DNA from 3 places in the Thalassobacillus hwangdonensis genome. Region 2 is predicted to be linked to each of the others. Evidence: predicted binding sites of a transcription regulator. Region 2 holds the regulator's gene; each other region holds the start of a gene.
The links. Region 2 encodes LexA, which represses DNA repair genes until DNA is damaged. Its sites were predicted from a motif close to CGAACATATGTTCG; they were not measured.

Region 1 (6,136 bases), 320 kb from region 2:
CCGGTGTCATCCCGCAAATTTCCGTGATCATGGGTCCATGTGCTGGTGGAGCGGTCTACTCGCCTGCGATTACAGACTTTGTCATCATGGTCGAAAAGACATCACAAATGTTCATCACTGGACCGAAGGTAATTGAAACAGTTACAGGAGAGCAGATTTCTTCAGAAGACTTGGGTGGCGCATCAGTCCACAATATGAAGAGTGGAAATGCACATTTGAAAGCACCGGATGAAGCTTCTGCGCTCGATGCTGTCAAAGATCTTGTAAGCTACTTGCCTTCCAATAATACAGAAAAGCCACCAGTAGCAGTGATAGAGGAGAGCGACGATTACAGACCTGACTTGACGGATAAAATACCTTTTGATCCGATTCGTCCATACGACGTAAGGGTCGTCATTGATGAAGTTGTCGATAAGGAGTCCTTTTTCGAAATCCATAAAGACTTTGCGAAAAACATCGTCGTCGGGTTCGCAAGACTGAAAGGGAAAACTGTGGGGCTCGTATGCAACCAGCCGAAGTATATGGCAGGTGGCCTTGATATCGATTCGAGTGATAAGGCTGCGAGGTTCATCCGCTTCTGCGATTCCTTCAACATTCCATTGATTACTTTTGAAGACGTGACAGGATTTTTCCCTGGGATTAAACAGGAACACGGGGGCATCATCCGTCATGGAGCCAAAATCCTTTATGCCTATTCAGAAGCGACTGTTCCGAAGCTTACGGTGATCACGCGTAAAGCCTATGGAGGCGCATATGTTGCGCTGAACAGTAAGTCGATCGGCGCTGATCTCGTTTATGCCTGGCCGAATGCGGAAATCGCTGTTATGGGTCCGGAGGGTGCTGCCAACATTATTTTTGCCAACGAAATCAACAATTCCGAAGACCCGGAAGCGACAAGGACCAAAAAGATTGAGGAATACAGGGAGAGGTTCGCCAATCCGTATGTAGCTGCAGGACTCGGTATGGTCGATGATGTCATTGACCCTAGAGAAACAAGGATTACCTTGATCAATGCGTTGGATATGCTGAAAAATAAACAGGAAGACCGCCCGAAAAAGAAGCATGGAAATATTCCGCTTTGATTGACACACCCGTGGACTTTCGCTAACGTACTAATAGTAAGTGTTTAGTACATAAAAGGAGGACGACATAGATGTTGAAAGTGAATAAAGATCGTCTAGTTGAGGAATTCCTGGAACTGGTACAAGTGGATTCCGAAACAAAGCATGAAGCGGAAATCGCAAAGGTGCTTATGAAGAAGTTTGAAGACCTTGGCGTAGAAGTGTACGAAGATGATTCCATGAACGAAACAGGACACGGTGCAGGCAACCTGGTTTGCACACTTAAAGGATCGAAACAAGACGTGGATACTATCTACTTCACATCCCACATGGATACGGTAGTACCAGGGAACGGAATCAAACCATCAATCAAGGATGGCTACATTGTTACTGACGGCACGACAATTCTTGGTGCGGATGATAAAGCAGGACTTGCTGCTATATTCGAAGCAATCCGTGTGTTGAAGGAAAATGACGTCGAGCACGGAGACCTCCAATTCATCATCACGGTTGGGGAAGAAAGCGGACTTGTAGGTGCTAAGGCACTGGATCCATCCCTCATCAAAGCAAAATACGGGTATGCGATCGACAGTGACGGAAAAGTCGGTAACATTATCGTAGCTGCCCCTACACAGGCGAAGATTTTTGCTAAAGTGAAAGGGAAGACTGCCCATGCGGGTGTGGCACCAGAAAAAGGTGTTTCTGCGATTACGATTGCAGCAAAAGCTGTCGCTAAAATGCCGCTCGGTCGTCTTGATGATGAAACGACTGCCAATATCGGACGTTTCGAGGGCGGTAAGCAGACGAATATCGTTTGTGATTATGTGGAAATCCTGGCAGAAGCACGCTCATTGAATCCTGAAAAAATGGAAGCTCAAGTTGAGAAGATGAAAAAAGCGTTCGAGGAAACTGCAGAAGAAATGGGCGGTTCCGTCGATCTTGACATCAAAGTGATGTACCCAGGCTTCAAGCAGGAAGCAGGAGATCATGTAGTCGAAGTTGCACGTGCAGCTGCCAAATCGATCGGTCGTGAAAGTGAGCTGCTGACGAGCGGAGGCGGAAGTGATGCCAACGTAATCGCAGGTCATGGCGTTCCGACCGTCAACCTTGCTGTAGGTTACGAAGAAATTCACACTACGAATGAACGTATTCCGGTCGACGAACTGGAAAAAGTAGCAGAACTTGTTACAGCTATCGTTCAGGAAGCAGCTAAATAATTATTTAATTGTTAAGAAACGATCATGCGAAACGTGCATGGTCGTTTTATTTTTGTAGAGGGTAACAAACACTATCTTGATCTGAACATGTTATAATAGAAGAACAGAAGTTCGCAAAGGAAGGTTCATGATGTCGAAGTACTATCCGAAAAATGGGCGGGTCATTTTCCATGTTGATATGAATAGTTTTTATGCTTCGGTTGAAATGGCGTTCAATCCGGAACTTAAAGGGAAACCGCTTGCGATTGCAGGAAATCCGGAAGAACGGAAGGGGATCGTTGTTACGAGCAGCTATGAGGCTCGCAAGCATGGTGTTAGGACTACGATGCCGTTATGGGAAGCTCGAAAACACTGCCCTGATCTGATTGTGATGCGTCCGAATTTTGACCGTTATCGTACGGCTTCCAAGGAAATGTTCAAAATTCTTTCAGACGTTACGGAACAGATCCAGCCAGTTTCCATTGATGAGGGCTATATGGATATTACGGACTGTGAAGATCAAGGAACACCACTTGAAATCGCTGACCAGATTCAGCGGAGGATTGCCGAAGAACTTGATTTGCCATGCAGTATTGGAATCGCACCTAATAAATTCCTTGCTAAAATGGCATCTGACATGAAAAAGCCGATGGGAATCACTGTACTCAGGAAGAGAGACATCCCTCAGAAGCTTTGGCCATTGGATATAGGGGAAATGTATGGGGTCGGTGAAAAAACGGCAGAGAAGCTTAAGAAAATTGATGTCAAAACGATTGGAGACCTGGCAGCTCATGATGTGCTCCAGCTGAAACGAGTACTCGGCATCAACGGAGAACGATTGCAAAATCGGGCAAATGGTGTGGATCAACGACCTGTCGATCCAGATGCCGTCCATGAATTCAAAAGCATCGGAAAATCCACGACGCTGCCTGAGGATACGACGGATGAACGTGAAGTGCAGCAGGTATTAAGAAGACTGTCTAGCAAAGTTGCCGATCGGATGCGGGCCAAACGGGTGCTTGCCCGCAATGTGCAGGTGATGATCCGCTATCATGATCGGAAGACGATCACAAGAAGTACACAGTTACCTGAGCATATCAAGCATGCAGAGGATCTGTTCAATATAAGTGTACGTCTTTTCGATCAGCATTGGAACCAGAAGCCAATTCGCCTGCTTGGGGTTACTGCACAGGATCTGGCAGAGGAGAAAGAGTTGAGCCAACAGCTGGATCTTTTCAGTTATGAAACGTATGCAGAGAAAGAAAATCTGTATAAAACCATTGATGATCTTACTGAACGCTACGGTAAGAACCCGTTTCAGGATCTGACTAGTCACAATAATAATGACAAAGGTAATGTCAGTACAAGCTTCCAAAAAGATTTTTTGGATGATTATAAGAAATAGAAAGCGTTGCTTCTCCGTAAGCAGCGCTTTTGTTTTGAAATGAAAGTTTTATTTCATTACAAAACATATTGTCTTCTCGAAAATCATGTAGTATATTTAGATTAGAAATGAAATAAATATATAAAAACATTTCAAAAATTATTGTGGAGATGATGATATGGGAATCCAGCTCAATCAAGTGAGCAAGACGTATAAGAGTGGCGAGGTAGAAGTTAAAGCACTGAAGGACGCTACATTGCATGTCCCAGATGCAACAATCACAACGATACTTGGGCCTTCAGGGTCCGGGAAGTCGACATTATTGAATGTCATCGGAGGAATCGATCGTCATGATTCAGGCTCCATATCGTTTAATGATAAAAAGCTGGAGTCATTAAAGGAAAAACAACTTACCGAATACAGAAGAGAGTCCGTCGGATTTATCTTTCAACAGTACAATCTGATTCCTACTTTGACGGTTAAAGAAAATATTGAAGTAGGCAAGGAATTGAGTAAACAGCCTCTCGATATGGAAGATATTCTTGAAAAAGTCGGAATGGTTGATAAGCAGGACAAATTCCCTTCCCAATTGAGTGGAGGAGAGCAGCAGCGGGTGGCAATTGCCAGGGCGTTAATCAAAAATCCACAAGTCCTCTTATGTGACGAACCAACGGGTGCATTGGATGAAGAGACAGGGAAGCGGATTCTATCTTTATTGAAATTCGTGAATGAAACCTATCAGACTACTGTATTGATCATTACCCATAACCATGGGATCGGTGAGATGGCTCACCACGTCATCAAAATGAAAAGTGGTGAAATCGTCGAAAATTACCAAAATGATACGCCGATTGATCCGAAGAAGGTGTCATGGGCATGATCCTACGAAAAAGTATGTATCGCAATCTTAAAGAAAAGAAATTCCAGTACCTTGGAGTCATTACACTTTTAATTTTATCTGTCATGTTATACGTCTCTCTTTCTATGGCGATCTCTACACTTGAAGTACGCAATGAAACTTTTTCTGAAGACTACAATCAGGAGAGCTTCCATTTCATAGCCGGTCAAGAGATGAGTGAAGAACAGGTCAACGAATGGGAGAAAGACTATCAAATCACGCTTGAACAAAGGGAATATAAAGATATCGATGTCGATGAGGAGTCTTCAATGAGACTATTTTCAATGACGGAAACCATCAACGTCCCTTTTGTATCAGAAGGGGAGCTTCCTTCTGAAGCGAAGGAGATCGCTGTATCAGAAGTATTCGCTAAGAAAAATAGTCTAGGTATAGGGGATACGCTCGATATCGAAAATAAGACCTTAACGATTACTGGTTTCGTCTATTTACCTGATTATATTTACATGATCGAACAGGAAACGGATATGATCAGTGATCCCGCTGGGTTTGGGGTAGGAGTAACTCAAGAGGAAACTTTGCTGGATTTGAGCGGGAACTCGATTACTCAAGTGCTTGGTCTTGGAAATGCCTCTCAGATAAACGATTTCCAGCAGGCATTGAATCAGCAGGTGAACGTGCTTAAATTCCTTGAAAAGAAGAATAACCCGCGTATCCAGTATGTAAATACTGAAATCGAAGGTGCAAGAGCGACGATGACGACGTTACCATTGTTCATTCTGGCTCTATCGATCATCATGGTACTGATGCTGATGAAACGAAGACTGGAAATGCAGCGGAAAGAAATTGGAACGTTGATGGCACTTGGTTACAGAGGGAAAGAACTGCGGTCCCATTATCTTGGGTATGCATGGGTGATCGGATTGACTGGTACGATCCTTGGAGTGCTTGCTGGTGCTGGGCTTTCTGTTCCGCTGACTAATTTATATGGCAGCTTTTACAATCTTCCAAGTATTTCCTATTTTGACTTCGATCCGATGGTGCTTATCGTAGGATTCGTGGTTCCGGTTATCCTCTTGTTACTATTGACAGCGCTGGTTATCAGAAAGCCACTGAATCAGAGTCCGCTTACACTTTTGAGACCGAAAACAGTCAAAGTAGGGAAAAAGTCATTCTTGGAAAGGCTTCCGATTTTGCAGCGTGGAAGCTTCATCAAGCGGTTCCGCTTACGGTTGATGATCCGAAGTAAAGCAAGAAGCGTGTATATCTTCTTAGGTGTAATGTTTTCTACGATACTTTTATTCTTTGGATTCATTTCGTTCAACTCGATGGACCAGCTTGTCGAAGATACCTATGAAAAGATTCAGACCTACGAGTATGCGGTGCATTATCGGAGTTTGCAGGAGAATGACGGCGGAGAAGGAAGTCCCTTTACCTTGGCTGATTCTGAAGTGATAGAAGTGAACGGGGAAGAGTTGCCGGATGTAGAAAAGTCAACACTTTATGGGATGTTGCCTGAAACCGACAAAATGAACCTGCAAAATGGCGACGAATCATTGAACGAAGCCATTACTTCAGGTTTTGTCATTTCTAAACCATTGGCTGCCATCATAGGGGCGGAAGAAGGCGATGAAATCAC
Region 2 (6,136 bases):
TTCGTATCCGAAATGGCACGGACATGCGGCCGGTTCATCACTCGTGTCAATTGAGTGACCGGAAATGGTTTAGTAATGAATTTGAATTGCAGCTGATATAATTTTGACGAAGGGTTCCTATGATATTCCTGGAAGAAGCGGAACAATAGCTCCGTTTTATAGTAATAGTCCATCGAGACCTCATCTTTGACAGAATATATATAAAATAAATGCATGGGACATCTCCCTCCTATTTGAGGGCTATTATATACATTCTTTCATGATTAGTCTGTCAAATCATGTAGGATATTCCATCGAGTTTTGTCGATTTCAACGGAAACCGTTAGCGACAGCATTTTCACATTAAAAAAAATCATAAAAACTGCGCTGCTGAAAATGACAGCAGCGCAGTTTTTTTCATTCTGTAAATCAGTTGAACAACTTTTCTGCTTCGTTCACAACATTTTCTACTGTAAAACCATACTTTTCCATGATAATGTTCCCTGGTGCAGAAGCTCCGAACGTATCAATACCAATCACCTTGCCATCCAATCCTACGTAACGTTCCCAACCGAATGGGGATGCCATTTCAATCGCCAAACGCTTCGTAACAGATTTCGGCAGTACACTTTCTTTATACTCTTCGGACTGGGCATTGAAACGATCCCATGATGGCATGCTTACGACGCTTACATCATAGCCTTTGGACTTCAGTTCTGCCTGCGCTTTGATTGCAAGCTGCACTTCAGAACCTGTTGCGAGGAGCAACCCATCAGGAGTCCCTTTACTTGCAGGGCTGATTACGTATGCACCTTTCTTCACACCATCGTAGGCGAATTCTTCTGTACCTTTCAGCGTCGGTAGACCTTGACGAGTCAGTACGAGTGCAGTAGGAGTCTTATCAGATTCCAGTGCGACTCTCCACGCTGCACTAGTTTCATTACCATCTGCCGGACGAATGACGGAAAGGTTCGGCATCGCGCGAAGTGAAGGTAATTGCTCGATCGGTTCGTGTGTAGGACCGTCTTCTCCAACCGCTATTGAATCGTGTGTAAACACATAGTTCACAGGTAGGTTCATCAATGCTGATAAACGGATTGCAGGGCGCAGGTAGTCACTGAATACGAAGAATGTGCCACCATAAACTTTCAATCCACCGTGAAGGGCCATTCCGTTCAGTGCGGAAGCCATCGCAAATTCACGGACACCGAACCAGATGTTACGACCAGCATAGTTTTCCTTAGAGAAGTCTTCTTGTCCTTTGACAGCTGTTTTATTCGAACCAGCAAGGTCTGCACTTCCTCCGAAGAAGTAAGGGATCGCTTCAGAAAGTGCGTTGATGGCTTCACCAGAAGCAGCACGTGTTGCTGGGCTGTCCTCACCTTCTTCAAATGTAGGCAGAGAATTCTCCCAACCGGAAGGAAGTTCACCTTTGATCGCTTGATCCAACTCATCAGCCAGTTCAGGATTCGCAGTTTTGTATGCATCGAATAATTCTTTCCATGCCTGTTCTTCTTTTTCACCGTTCGCCTGAACTTTATCTTTGAAGTCCTGATACACTTCCTCAGGCACGTGGAACTCCTCATGTTCCCACTTATAGTGCTGTTTAGTCGCGACGATTTCGTCTGTTCCAAGCGGAGCACCGTGAGAAGCGGATTTTCCGGATTTATTAGGAGAACCGTAACCGATCACAGTCTTCACTTCGATCATTGTCGGTTGATCTGTATTTGCTTTCGCTTCTTTGATGGCGTTACGGATTTCCTTCATATCGTTACCATCTTCTACTCTGATGACCTGCCATCCGTAGGCTTTATATCGATCCTCCACACTTTCAGAGAATGAGCGATCCAAATCACCATCAAGCGAAATATCGTTTGAATCATACATGACGATAAGCTTGCCTAGACCAAGATGAGCTGCAAGGGAAGCGGACTCCTGGGAGACACCTTCCATCAAATCACCGTCACCACAGATTGTGAAGGTATAGTGATCGACGACTTCATGATCGTCTGTATTGTATTTCGCAGCTAAGTGACGCTCTGCCATCGCCATACCTGTTGCCATCGCAATTCCTTGCCCAAGTGGGCCGGTAGTTGCCTCTACTCCATCGGTATGTCCGAACTCAGGGTGACCAGGTGTTTTCGAATCCCACTGACGGAAATTCTTCAAATCATCCATCGTCACATTGTAACCGGATAAATGCAATAGGCTGTAAAGAAGCATAGAGCCGTGGCCTGCAGAAAGCACGAAACGGTCCCGATTGAACCAGTTGGAATTCTTCGGATTGTGATTCATGAATTCCGTCCACAATGTATATGCCATCGGAGCAGCCCCCATCGGCATACCAGGGTGACCTGAATTCGCTTTTTCAACTGCATCGATTGTAAGTGTACGAATCGTATTGATTGATTTCTGTTCAATTGTTGACATGTTTAAATAAACCCCTTTCTACAGGTATATGTACCACCTATTATCCTATAATGAAACGAACCAATAGACAAGCGATGTCATCACAATTTAAAAATTCTGAAGTTTCAGCTCGAATTGTTACTTGTCAGGGTGATCTGACTGACTCATTATTCCCTGAACAATGAAAAAGCGCCCCTCCTTCATAGGATGAGCGCGTTTTCACTTTCCATACTACTTAATGCTTCTTTTCGTTCCGCTGCATCTGCTTGAGTTTTTCCGGAGTAACATCATTGCCCTCAGGATCAACCACTTTCAGACCTTTCAGCTGATTTTTGAACGATTTCCTTACATTTCCGAGATATTCCTGTCTCAATACTTTCTGTTCTTCTTTCTCTTCTTCAGTCAAGCCTTCATTCTTGGATTTCTTTGCAAGCGCATTGATTCTGTCCAATTTATTTTGAGATAGCATGTGGAACATACTCCTTTTTGGTACGTAGTAAATAAAAAGACAAGTGTCACCTGACCCTTGTCTATCACTTATTTTAACTTTTGTCTGCATCTTTTTCAAGTGATGCGTATTCCTTGTACCTGCGATGGACTGTTGCCCTGGATACATCATAACCCAATCCTCTGAGCGTCGCTGCCACTTCCTCAAACGTCAGGTTGTTTTTCCTTAAACGAACAACCTCTTCGATCGGAAATGCCTTCCGTTCTCTTCCTGGTGCCAAATGCTGATTGGAAAGGTTCTCTCCAGGATTATACCCTTGCTCCATCGCTTTTTTCATCCCACGTCTTATCTTAAGGTTATGTATCTTCCTCTGGTATTCTTCAACAATTCCTACGATTTGCAGAACCATGGAATCAGACTCTGAAAGTTGTAATTCCCCCTGATCTGTCAAAGACAGCACTTTCACGCCTGATTTCTGCAATTGATGGAACAGCGCGATTTTCGTGTTTCCTCGTCCAAGACGTGTTTCATCCTGAACGAGCAGTGCATCCGCTTCCCCGCTTGAAAAAAGATCGAGCATTTCGAATACACCTTCCCGCTCGATGTCGTAGCCACTTTCCTTTTCTTTAATGATCCGTATGATTTCCATCCCTTCTTGAGCAGCCATCGCTGTCAGTTCTGCTTCCTGCCGTTCCAGGGATGTAACCTGCGCTTCTTTTTCCGTACTGACTCTGCAATAGATGATTACGTTCATGTTGGGTCCCTCTCTATCTGTATCGTTGGAAAACCATCATACTATGAATTAGCCGCTGATCGCTATGGATACGTATAGGAATGTAAGGCTCAAAACGAAAAGTACTCCGAATGTCATGTCCACTTTTGAAATTCTATTAAACATTGAAATCCCTCCGAATAAGAACTTTTGTTCGCATTTGTTGAATTCAGTATAAATACGAACATAGGTTCCTGTCAAGTATTTTTTCGAACGAATGTTTGTATTGGCAAAATGTTCATGTTACAATGACCTTAATACAAAACATATGTACGAGGTGTCCAATTATGAGTAAATTATCCAAGCGTCAACAGGAAATTCTGGAATATATTAAAGAAGAAGTATTGGCCAAGGGTTATCCACCATCCGTTCGGGAAATCGGCCAGGCTGTCGGTCTCGCCTCTAGTTCAACGGTGCATGGACATCTTTCCCGCTTGGAAAAAAAGGGGTTCATTAGACGTGACCCTACGAAACCGAGAGCAATCGAAGTACTCAGCCTCGAAGAAGATCAAAGTATTCCGAGACCGGAACCCACTTATGCACCTGTAATTGGTAAAGTAACTGCCGGCTCTCCGATCACCGCAATTGAAAACATCGAAGAATATGTACCATTACCTGATACGATGGCTGATGCATCAGACAATACCTTCGTTCTCGTAGTCGAAGGTGAGAGTATGATTGAAGCTGGAATACTAGATGGTGACATGGTAATCGTTCGTCAGCAGTCTACTGCACAGAATGGCGAGATCGTCGTTGCAATGACAGAAGATGAGGAAGCCACTGTAAAGCGTTTCTTCAAAGAGAAGAACCATTTCAGACTTCAGCCCGAGAATTCAACTATGGATCCAATCATTCTCGACGAAGTATTCATCTTAGGAAAAGTAGTAGGTTTATATCGTACTGTTCATTAAATCTTAACTAAGCCCCCTGTCTATACGGACAGGGGGCTTTTTACATGTTTTATATTCTTAACCCAGCTGGATACACTAACTTTTATTAAATGCAATATGGAGGACAATTATGAATTTCATACTACAATCGATCATCATGGTATTCGCTGGAATTTTATTACTTAGGATAGCCGGCAGAAAGTCTATTTCTCAAATGACACTTGCTCAAACCGTTGTCATGATCTCAATAGGATCAATAATCATCCAGCCGATTATTGAAACCAGTGTCTGGCGGACGATTATCGCTGCTTCCATTTTCGTTGGGGCATTAATCCTTATGGAGTACTTACAAGTCCGGTTCAACTTTATTGAAAAATTCATCACCGGAAAATCAAAGATCGTAATTGAAAATGGCGAGCTTAATGTTGATAACTTGAAAAAACTACGTTTTACTGTTGATCAATTGGAGATGCGCTTGCGACAACAAGGGATTTCCAACATGAAAGATATCAAAACCGCTACTTTGGAGCCTAATGGGCAATTAGGCTATGAATTGATACCTGAGGCCAGGCCTTTGACAGTCGGAGAATTCAAGAAACTTATGATGGTGCAGAATCAGCAGCAACAAAGTAATGCTCAGCCTTCCAGCAACGGAGCTAATATCTTTGAAGAGATCATAAATTATGAAAATAACCAGTACAAACAGCCCGGAGATGCATGAGAAGCTTACTATCCTACCCCGCATTTTGTCGAATCAAAGATTTATGTTTAAATGATAGAAGGTGTATAATAGGATTAAGATCCAAATACGACCTATGGTATAACAGAAGTGAGGGGATCCGTAGTGGAAACCTTAAAGAGAGAGATCACCGCATTGGAAGATAAAATAGAAAAGATGCGGAAAAAGATGTATGATGTTTACATGAAAGACCCGAAAGACCCTGACGTCGTGGTAGTGTCGCAGGAGTTGGACAAGTTATTGAATAATCTGATGGATTTGATCAATAAACAGAATGCACGTCCCTGATCAAGAACTGCACCGACAAGTGGTGTGGTTCTTTTTTTTTAACATAAAAAAGGCTGCCGGGAATTCCGGCAGCCTCTTGTATAGGCAAACGATTAATAAGTCTGCAAGTATTGTTCACGTTCCCATGGGTGAACCTGTGTGCGGAACATATCCCATTCGATTTCCTTCGCTTCGATGAAATGTTCGAACAGGTGCTCACCAAGTGCATCGACCATGATCTGATCCTGCTTCAGCAATTCGAGCGCATTGAACAAAGTGGATGGTAGATCCTGTACTCCGTTCTTCTCCCGCTCTGCTTTATCCATTACGTAGATGTTGCGATCGACTGGTGCAGGCGCCTGAAGTTTGTTTTCCACTCCGTCAAGACCAGCAGCAAGTAATACAGCCATCGCCATATAAGGGTTGGCAGAAGGATCCACACTACGCACCTCGATACGTGTGCTTAAGCCACGTGAAGTCGGGATACGGATGAGCGGACTGCGGTTTTGACCTGACCATGCTACGTAACAAGGTGCTTCGTATCCAGGAACCAGGCGTTTGTAGGAGTTTACCGTCGGGTTAGTAACTGCTGTGAAATTCGTCGCGTGCTTGATGATACCAGCAGTGAACTG
Region 3 (6,136 bases), 270 kb from region 2:
CCTCCTCGGTCGTTTCACTCCCGGCGGGGTCTTGCCTAGCCCCTTCTCCCACTGGAGTCTCGCAGTTCCCCGCCACCTTATGTGTGTTTGGTGAACGCTTCCAGGTGCTGCATGGTTATCAACAATCAAGGACCGGTTACGAGCACGTTTACTTCTTAATAATGAAAGCCCCGATCAATTCATTCGAATTTGATCGGGGCTTACGGATTTGCAGCAACCGCTTCATATCATAGTTCATTCTCCACGGTTATGGATCCAGGCCTTATGGGATTTCATGATTTGAATTTCTTCCAGTCCATGTCACTTTCGTTCAACAGTTCTTCGAAGCTTTTGTTGGCTTCTCTGCGCTTTTTTTCTTCAATCCGCTCTTGCCGTTCTTGTTCTTTACGTTTTTCTTCAGCTTTTGCGAGCGCTTTTTTCTTCGTCTTCATTTGTGAGAGAAGCTCTTCATTCAAGCGGTCCTTCAATGAACCATGCTCTGTCTTTTTCCTGCTCATTCCGCTTCTCCTTTCATCACTTCGCTGGATGGAATTACGGGATTCAGGATTCCCTGTGGGCTCGAAAGCCGGAACGCTCCTCGCACGAGGTCGAGCTTCAGCTGATCATCAAAGAAAACTGCCTGCTGACGATGGACCAGCACTTGATAGTCGGCATTCTCCACTTCATCGTCCCACTCTGTACGATCTGCCGCCCACCTTACCGTTGGGACACCATTGACACCGCAACCGCATCCGTCTGTATCATAAAACAACTTCAAATAGCCATGTTGTCCGCCTTTCAACTGCTCCAATACCGCTTTTGCCTCTTCCGTTATAGTAAGTTTCATACCATCACTCCTGAATCCATCATTAGAAAAACTCGACCCTTCACCAAGTGCTTCTACGTATTTTCTACTTCCAATCCTTTAACAAAATTGAACTTTCTTAAAGTGTAAAAAATACATTGCCAGAGAGCAATCGTTTTGCTTTCACTCTGCGTAATGTCCTCCGACTAGCTTGCTCCGATGCAGCGCTGTACCTGCTTCTGTATAGGAAACCGCCCGCAAGAGAGCATCCTTGCCGTACTTATCGCGAATCGAATCCATCACATAGCCCAGTTCCCGCTTCCGATCCCTTCCAATATCGAATAAATTGAGCTGCATACTCGTATCTTCTTCAATGTTGGATAGAGCGATGGAAATTTTCCTTACCGTCTTTTGCTCATAGAAGCTCGCAAAAAGCTGCAGGCAGATGTTGTAAATGTCCATCGTAATATTCGTAGGCTGCTCAAGGCTTCGTGAACGATGGAATCCTCCCCCGCCTTCATTTTTGCTGTAGCCGATCCCAAGACTGATCGTACGGCCTGCTTTCCGGTTATTTCTCGCCCGCTTCGCCACCTCTTCGCACATTTCGAGGATGACATGCTGGACCTGTTCCGGGTCATGATAGTCCCGCATGAGGATCTGGCTTTTCCCGTAACTGATCTGCCCTTGGATGATCGGTGCACCAAGGTCGGAAAGGTCCACTCCGTTGGCATGGTAGAACAACTGATTGCCCATCACTCCGAAAGTCTTTTCCAGCCGCTCCAGCGGGTAGGTCGCCAATTGACCGACCGATGAGATGCCCATCCGGTTCAAGCGCTTTTCCAGGCGTGGCCCGATCCCCCACATTTCACTCAGTGGAGCAACCGGCCAAAGCTTCGTACGGACATCTTCATAGGTCCATTCTGCAATTCCTTTCTTCTTCGCTTCCAGGTCCAGACAAAGTTTCGACATCAGCATGTTCGGCCCAATCCCGATGGCTGCTTTCAGATGAAACGTATCTTCCAGCTCCTCCAGTATCAGGGAAGCGATCTTCCTGGCATCACCGAACATACGGCTGCTTCCGTCCACTTCCAGAAAACTTTCATCGACACTGTACGTGTGGATCGATTCGCGGGGGACATACTTATGGAACAAGCGTGTCACTTCAGAGGAAATTTCCAGGTAGGTGCGCATTTGAGCGGACACGATGACGATGTTCGGATCACTTGGGATTTCAAATAGACGGCTTCCTGTCCGGATGCCGTAGTCTTTCTTCATCGCAGGAGAAGCTGCGAGTACGACACTCCCTTTCCGATTCGTGTCTGCCACGACGGCTAAATGACAGGTCATCGGATCAAGGCCGCGCATGATTGCTGCACAGCTGGCATAAAAGCTCTTCATATCCACACAGAGCACATGGCGATCCGGAAATTTAGTGTAGTCGATCACTGGATTTTTCATTCCTCATGCTCCTTTTTTCTAGTAGTCACGATTGCGGAGCTACCTGAACAGACCATCAGAAAGCGAGTCACGGTCTTCATTCGAATAGTCCTATCTTATTTCTATTATGCGAATATATGTTCGATTTTTCAAGAGGGAGTCGTTTCCATTTTAATCATTGTACATAAAAAAGCCTGCCAGCTGTATGCTGGCAGACCTATCATTTTTTTTCGAATTGTTTTTTCATCAGCTTTTCCATCGTAGCAGGTGTCATGTTGTAGAGCTTGCTGCCTGCTTCCATCCATCTTGGCAGGTTGATTTCGCGGACGGGCTGGAACAATGCATCCACGATCACACGAGCGAGACGATTCGCATCGATCATCAACCGGTCGACGGATGCAGCGTAGTTACCGGACGGGTCCGCGACGTTGAAGAAGTTTGTCCGGACAGGTCCAGGATTGACGCTTGTTACGAACACTCCTTCTGTCTGGACTTCCATCCGGAGGGCGTTCGTAAACCCTAAGACGGCATGCTTCGTTGCAGAATATACCGCCGATTTCGGTGTTGCCATCTTGCCGGCCTGGGAAGCGATGTTGATGATATGCCCATGCTTCTGAAGAAGGAAATGCGGAAGCAGCTGGTGTGTAGCACGCATGACCGCCTTTACGTTGACTTCGAGCATCCGATCGATGTCCTGCCATGCAGACTCGTTGAACCGATCGAACACACCGAGACCGGCATTGTTGATCAGTGCATCGATCCGATCATGAACGAATAAAATCTGATCGCTGACATCTTTCCATTCATCATCATTGGACAGGTCTGCGCGATACCAGTGGCATTCCACTCCATACCGGCGTTTCAACTCATTCGCAATTACTTCAAGTTTCCCTTCCGATCGTGCTACCAGTATCGGAATTCCACCATTCCTTGCAACATGAATTGCAAGGTACATCCCTATCCCATTTGATGCTCCTGTGATGAGGATTTTCTTTCCGTTCACTTGTTCATTCATTGGAATCCCTCACATTTTCGTAAAAGACCACACCATTTTGCTCCGTTTCATCGATGAGTTTACGGTCAAGAAGAAAATCAAGCTGACCGAACGTCTCTGACATCGTCAGACCGAACTGCGTTTCAATATGTTTCGGGAAAAGCCGTTCACATACTTGAAAAGCGGTCATCTTTTCATTTCCAATGATACGGCGGACGTGATCCGCACGTTGAGCCTGTTTCGTCAGCCTCTTCCTTATCAATGGATGCGGATCACCGAATACCTCCCCATGTCCTGGATACACGGTATGAATAGCGTAATCGAGCATCTTTTCAAGAGAATGGCGGTATTGCAGCTGCGGCTTCGGCCGCGCCTCCCCTTCCTGATAAGGAGGCTCAAGCAACGGGTTGGACGAGATATGTTCCAATACGTGATCGCCTGCAATCAAGGAACCGTCTTGCTCCTGGTAAAAGGAAAGATGGCTTTGCGCATGGCCAGGCGTCTCCAACACTGTCCAACCTTCATGCCCGGGCAGGGAATCTCCTTCAACCAATGTATGGGTGACTTCCCCTTCTGACGTATACATAAGCGGTTTTCTCAGCGCCTTCAGGAACGGTTCGTATTGGACCGGCACCCCGGCTTCTTTATATAATCCGGCGAAAAATGTTTCATATCGGGAAAAGAAGGCTTCATCACGCTTCAGCCATGGGTTGACATTTGCATGGGCAACGATGTCCCTGGCATTAGTAAAACGCTCGACAAGTCCGATGTGATCGGGATGATGATGCGTCAAGATGATCTGTTCAATGTCTTCAGGTCGATACCCGAGTTCCTTCAATTGAATCTGGCAAGCCTCCCAGGCTTCCTCCGTCTTGACACCGGCATCCACGATCGATAACCGGTCGCCTTTCAGTACGTATAGATGGACATCCCCAACAGCAAACGGTGTAGGGACGGTGATTTGTGCAATTTTTTGTTTAAGCCTTGTCATCCTGCTGCCTCCAGTAACTGAATAGTCATTCATTTTCTATTGTCATTGTATCATGGGTAAAGTGAAATTCCTATCGTTTTGAACACTATTCACCTGAGGAATCAGCTAGCCTTTGAACATTTCCTGAAGGGTATCCTTCAATATTTCCGGAAGAAATTCGAAGGAATAATTCAACTCGAGCCGCTCTGTCCACTGGTGTGCGTCCTTCCCTCGTGGACCCAGGTTGATGATCGGCATCGTGATCGCTTTCATCACGTTTTCCGGAAGTTCAAAGCCTCTCCCCTGGATCGGCATATGCTTCAATAAATCATCCAAAGGGGAATCGGAAGACACCGGCCCGATGAAGCTCAAATCAGAGAGCCCTGGGAAGTATTCTTTTTTCTCAAGCTTCATTCCATATGCATCTTCGGACTTTTCCCTGACCCTTTCGACGATCGACTGGATATACGGATCGTCATTGGATGAAACAGCCGGGTAAAATGGGGGACTGTAGAACAGAATGATCATCGGTGAAAGGTCCTTGCATAGTCCGGCAAGGTCCTGAACGAGCAATGTGGAGAAATCCCTGTCCCCCTTTTCCCGTTGCGCTTCCAGCAGATTCTGTCTTCGTTCCACTTCACCTTTGCCAACCCGTTTCACCGCTTCCTGATACAGTTCATCATACGTCATCACTTGAATATCCATTGAGAGGTTCGACAACTGATCTTCGGTCAAATAATTGGCCGCTTTGGCATAATAATGATCGAGGATATGCTTTTTCGCCTTTTCAGCAGCATGCATCAGCTTATCATTGATTTCAGCAATCGATTGCTTCATATATAAAACGTTGTACATCGCAACAGCGGACTGGGGCGTCTGTACGGAATACTCTTCCTTCAGATCCCGCTGCATCAAACTGACAGGTGGAGGAGTTTTCTCGTCCCCTACCACTTCTATGAACGCTTCATTCAACTCCAGTTCACCAGCGACATAACTGTTCATCATATTGGCGTTGAGTCCTGCAAATGGCTCCCCTACGTGGGTCTCTTTTCCGTAACATAAAAAGCCGGGCAGCACTTTACCGATTGACCCTGTGTAATAATAGTAGGCAGGATCGCCTGGATAAGAACTAAACATCGGTTCTCCGTTCATCGCTGCTTTGTATTCCAGCCCATGCACTTTTTTCAGTTCGTCCAGTACAGGTAGAGCTGTCAGCATTCCAAGCGAGTTCACCTCTTCATCCGGGACAGCAAGCAACAGGATATTTCCATCGAACGCTCCGTTCATCGCTTGTTCGAGCATGGAAAGATGGACGGTCAATCCCGCTTTCATATCCATCGTCCCTCTGCCGAAGAGCCAGTTCCCATCTTTCAAGTCCCTGGCAGCATCTTCCGGAAGTTCATCGGTGTGCTTCTTCAATTCCTGTGTCAATTCCCTAGGATGGAACGCCAGATTCTGAAATACCCCATAGTCTTCGACCCCTACGACATCGATGTGGGAGAGCAGAATAATCGTGTCAGCCGCCTCACTTTTCTTCACGAGAGCGGTGAACAGCTGACGACCATCCTTCAATGGGTGCAACTGCAGATGGTCTGGATTTTCCATAAAATATGGACGATCGGAAAGTAAGTATTGCAGGTATTCGACGATTGCGATTTCCGCCCGCTGACCGGTGATGCTCGGATATTCGACCAATGAACAAAGCAAATCCGTCAGTTGCTGTTTTGTGTTCCACTTCTGTTCCATGGATGTCACTCCTTGTAAATTGACTTTTTCAGAAAGTTGCCACACAATCTTTAATTAGTAACCTATAGTGAGGTGAACCAATTGAAGACGATGATTTACGCCCACCGTGGTGCCAGTAAACTAGCCCCCGAAAATACGATGCCTGCATTTGAACTTGCGTTTCATGCAGGTGCAGATGGCATAGAAACCGATGTCCAGCTGACAA

Region 1: ACFQ2J_RS05380 (DNA polymerase IV) is a predicted target of LexA. The motif match lies at 2,379-2,392, and genes of this name have one in related genera.
Region 3: ACFQ2J_RS05105 (Y-family DNA polymerase) is a predicted target of LexA. The motif match lies at 2,352-2,365, and genes of this name have one in related genera.

The regions. Positions count from the first base shown of each region.
Region 1 covers NZ_JBHTKL010000001.1:1,006,284-1,012,419, reverse strand. The annotation lists gene ACFQ2J_RS05390 (acyl-CoA carboxylase subunit beta) at 1-1,082, shown strand, start outside; gene ACFQ2J_RS05385 (M20/M25/M40 family metallo-hydrolase) at 1,154-2,278, shown strand; gene ACFQ2J_RS05380 (DNA polymerase IV) at 2,409-3,662, shown strand; gene ACFQ2J_RS05375 (ABC transporter ATP-binding protein) at 3,820-4,521, shown strand; gene ACFQ2J_RS05370 (ABC transporter permease) at 4,518-6,136, shown strand, end outside.
Region 2 covers NZ_JBHTKL010000001.1:688,214-694,349, reverse strand. The annotation lists gene sirA (sporulation inhibitor of replication protein SirA) at 1-215, opposite strand, end outside; gene tkt (transketolase) at 409-2,409, opposite strand; gene ACFQ2J_RS03630 (DUF896 domain-containing protein) at 2,624-2,857, opposite strand; gene ACFQ2J_RS03625 (YneB family resolvase-like protein) at 2,931-3,590, opposite strand; gene lexA (transcriptional repressor LexA) at 3,896-4,519, shown strand; gene ACFQ2J_RS03615 (DUF421 domain-containing protein) at 4,629-5,219, shown strand; gene ACFQ2J_RS03610 (aspartyl-phosphate phosphatase Spo0E family protein) at 5,343-5,525, shown strand; gene glnA (type I glutamate--ammonia ligase) at 5,618-6,136, opposite strand, start outside.
Region 3 covers NZ_JBHTKL010000001.1:954,907-961,042, forward strand. The annotation lists gene ACFQ2J_RS05095 (YqkE family protein) at 273-497, opposite strand; gene ACFQ2J_RS05100 (iron-sulfur cluster biosynthesis family protein) at 494-826, opposite strand; gene ACFQ2J_RS05105 (Y-family DNA polymerase) at 968-2,242, opposite strand; gene ACFQ2J_RS05110 (SDR family NAD(P)-dependent oxidoreductase) at 2,442-3,236, opposite strand; gene ACFQ2J_RS05115 (MBL fold metallo-hydrolase) at 3,229-4,206, opposite strand; gene ACFQ2J_RS05120 (M20/M25/M40 family metallo-hydrolase) at 4,312-5,931, opposite strand; gene ACFQ2J_RS05125 (glycerophosphodiester phosphodiesterase) at 6,022-6,136, shown strand, end outside.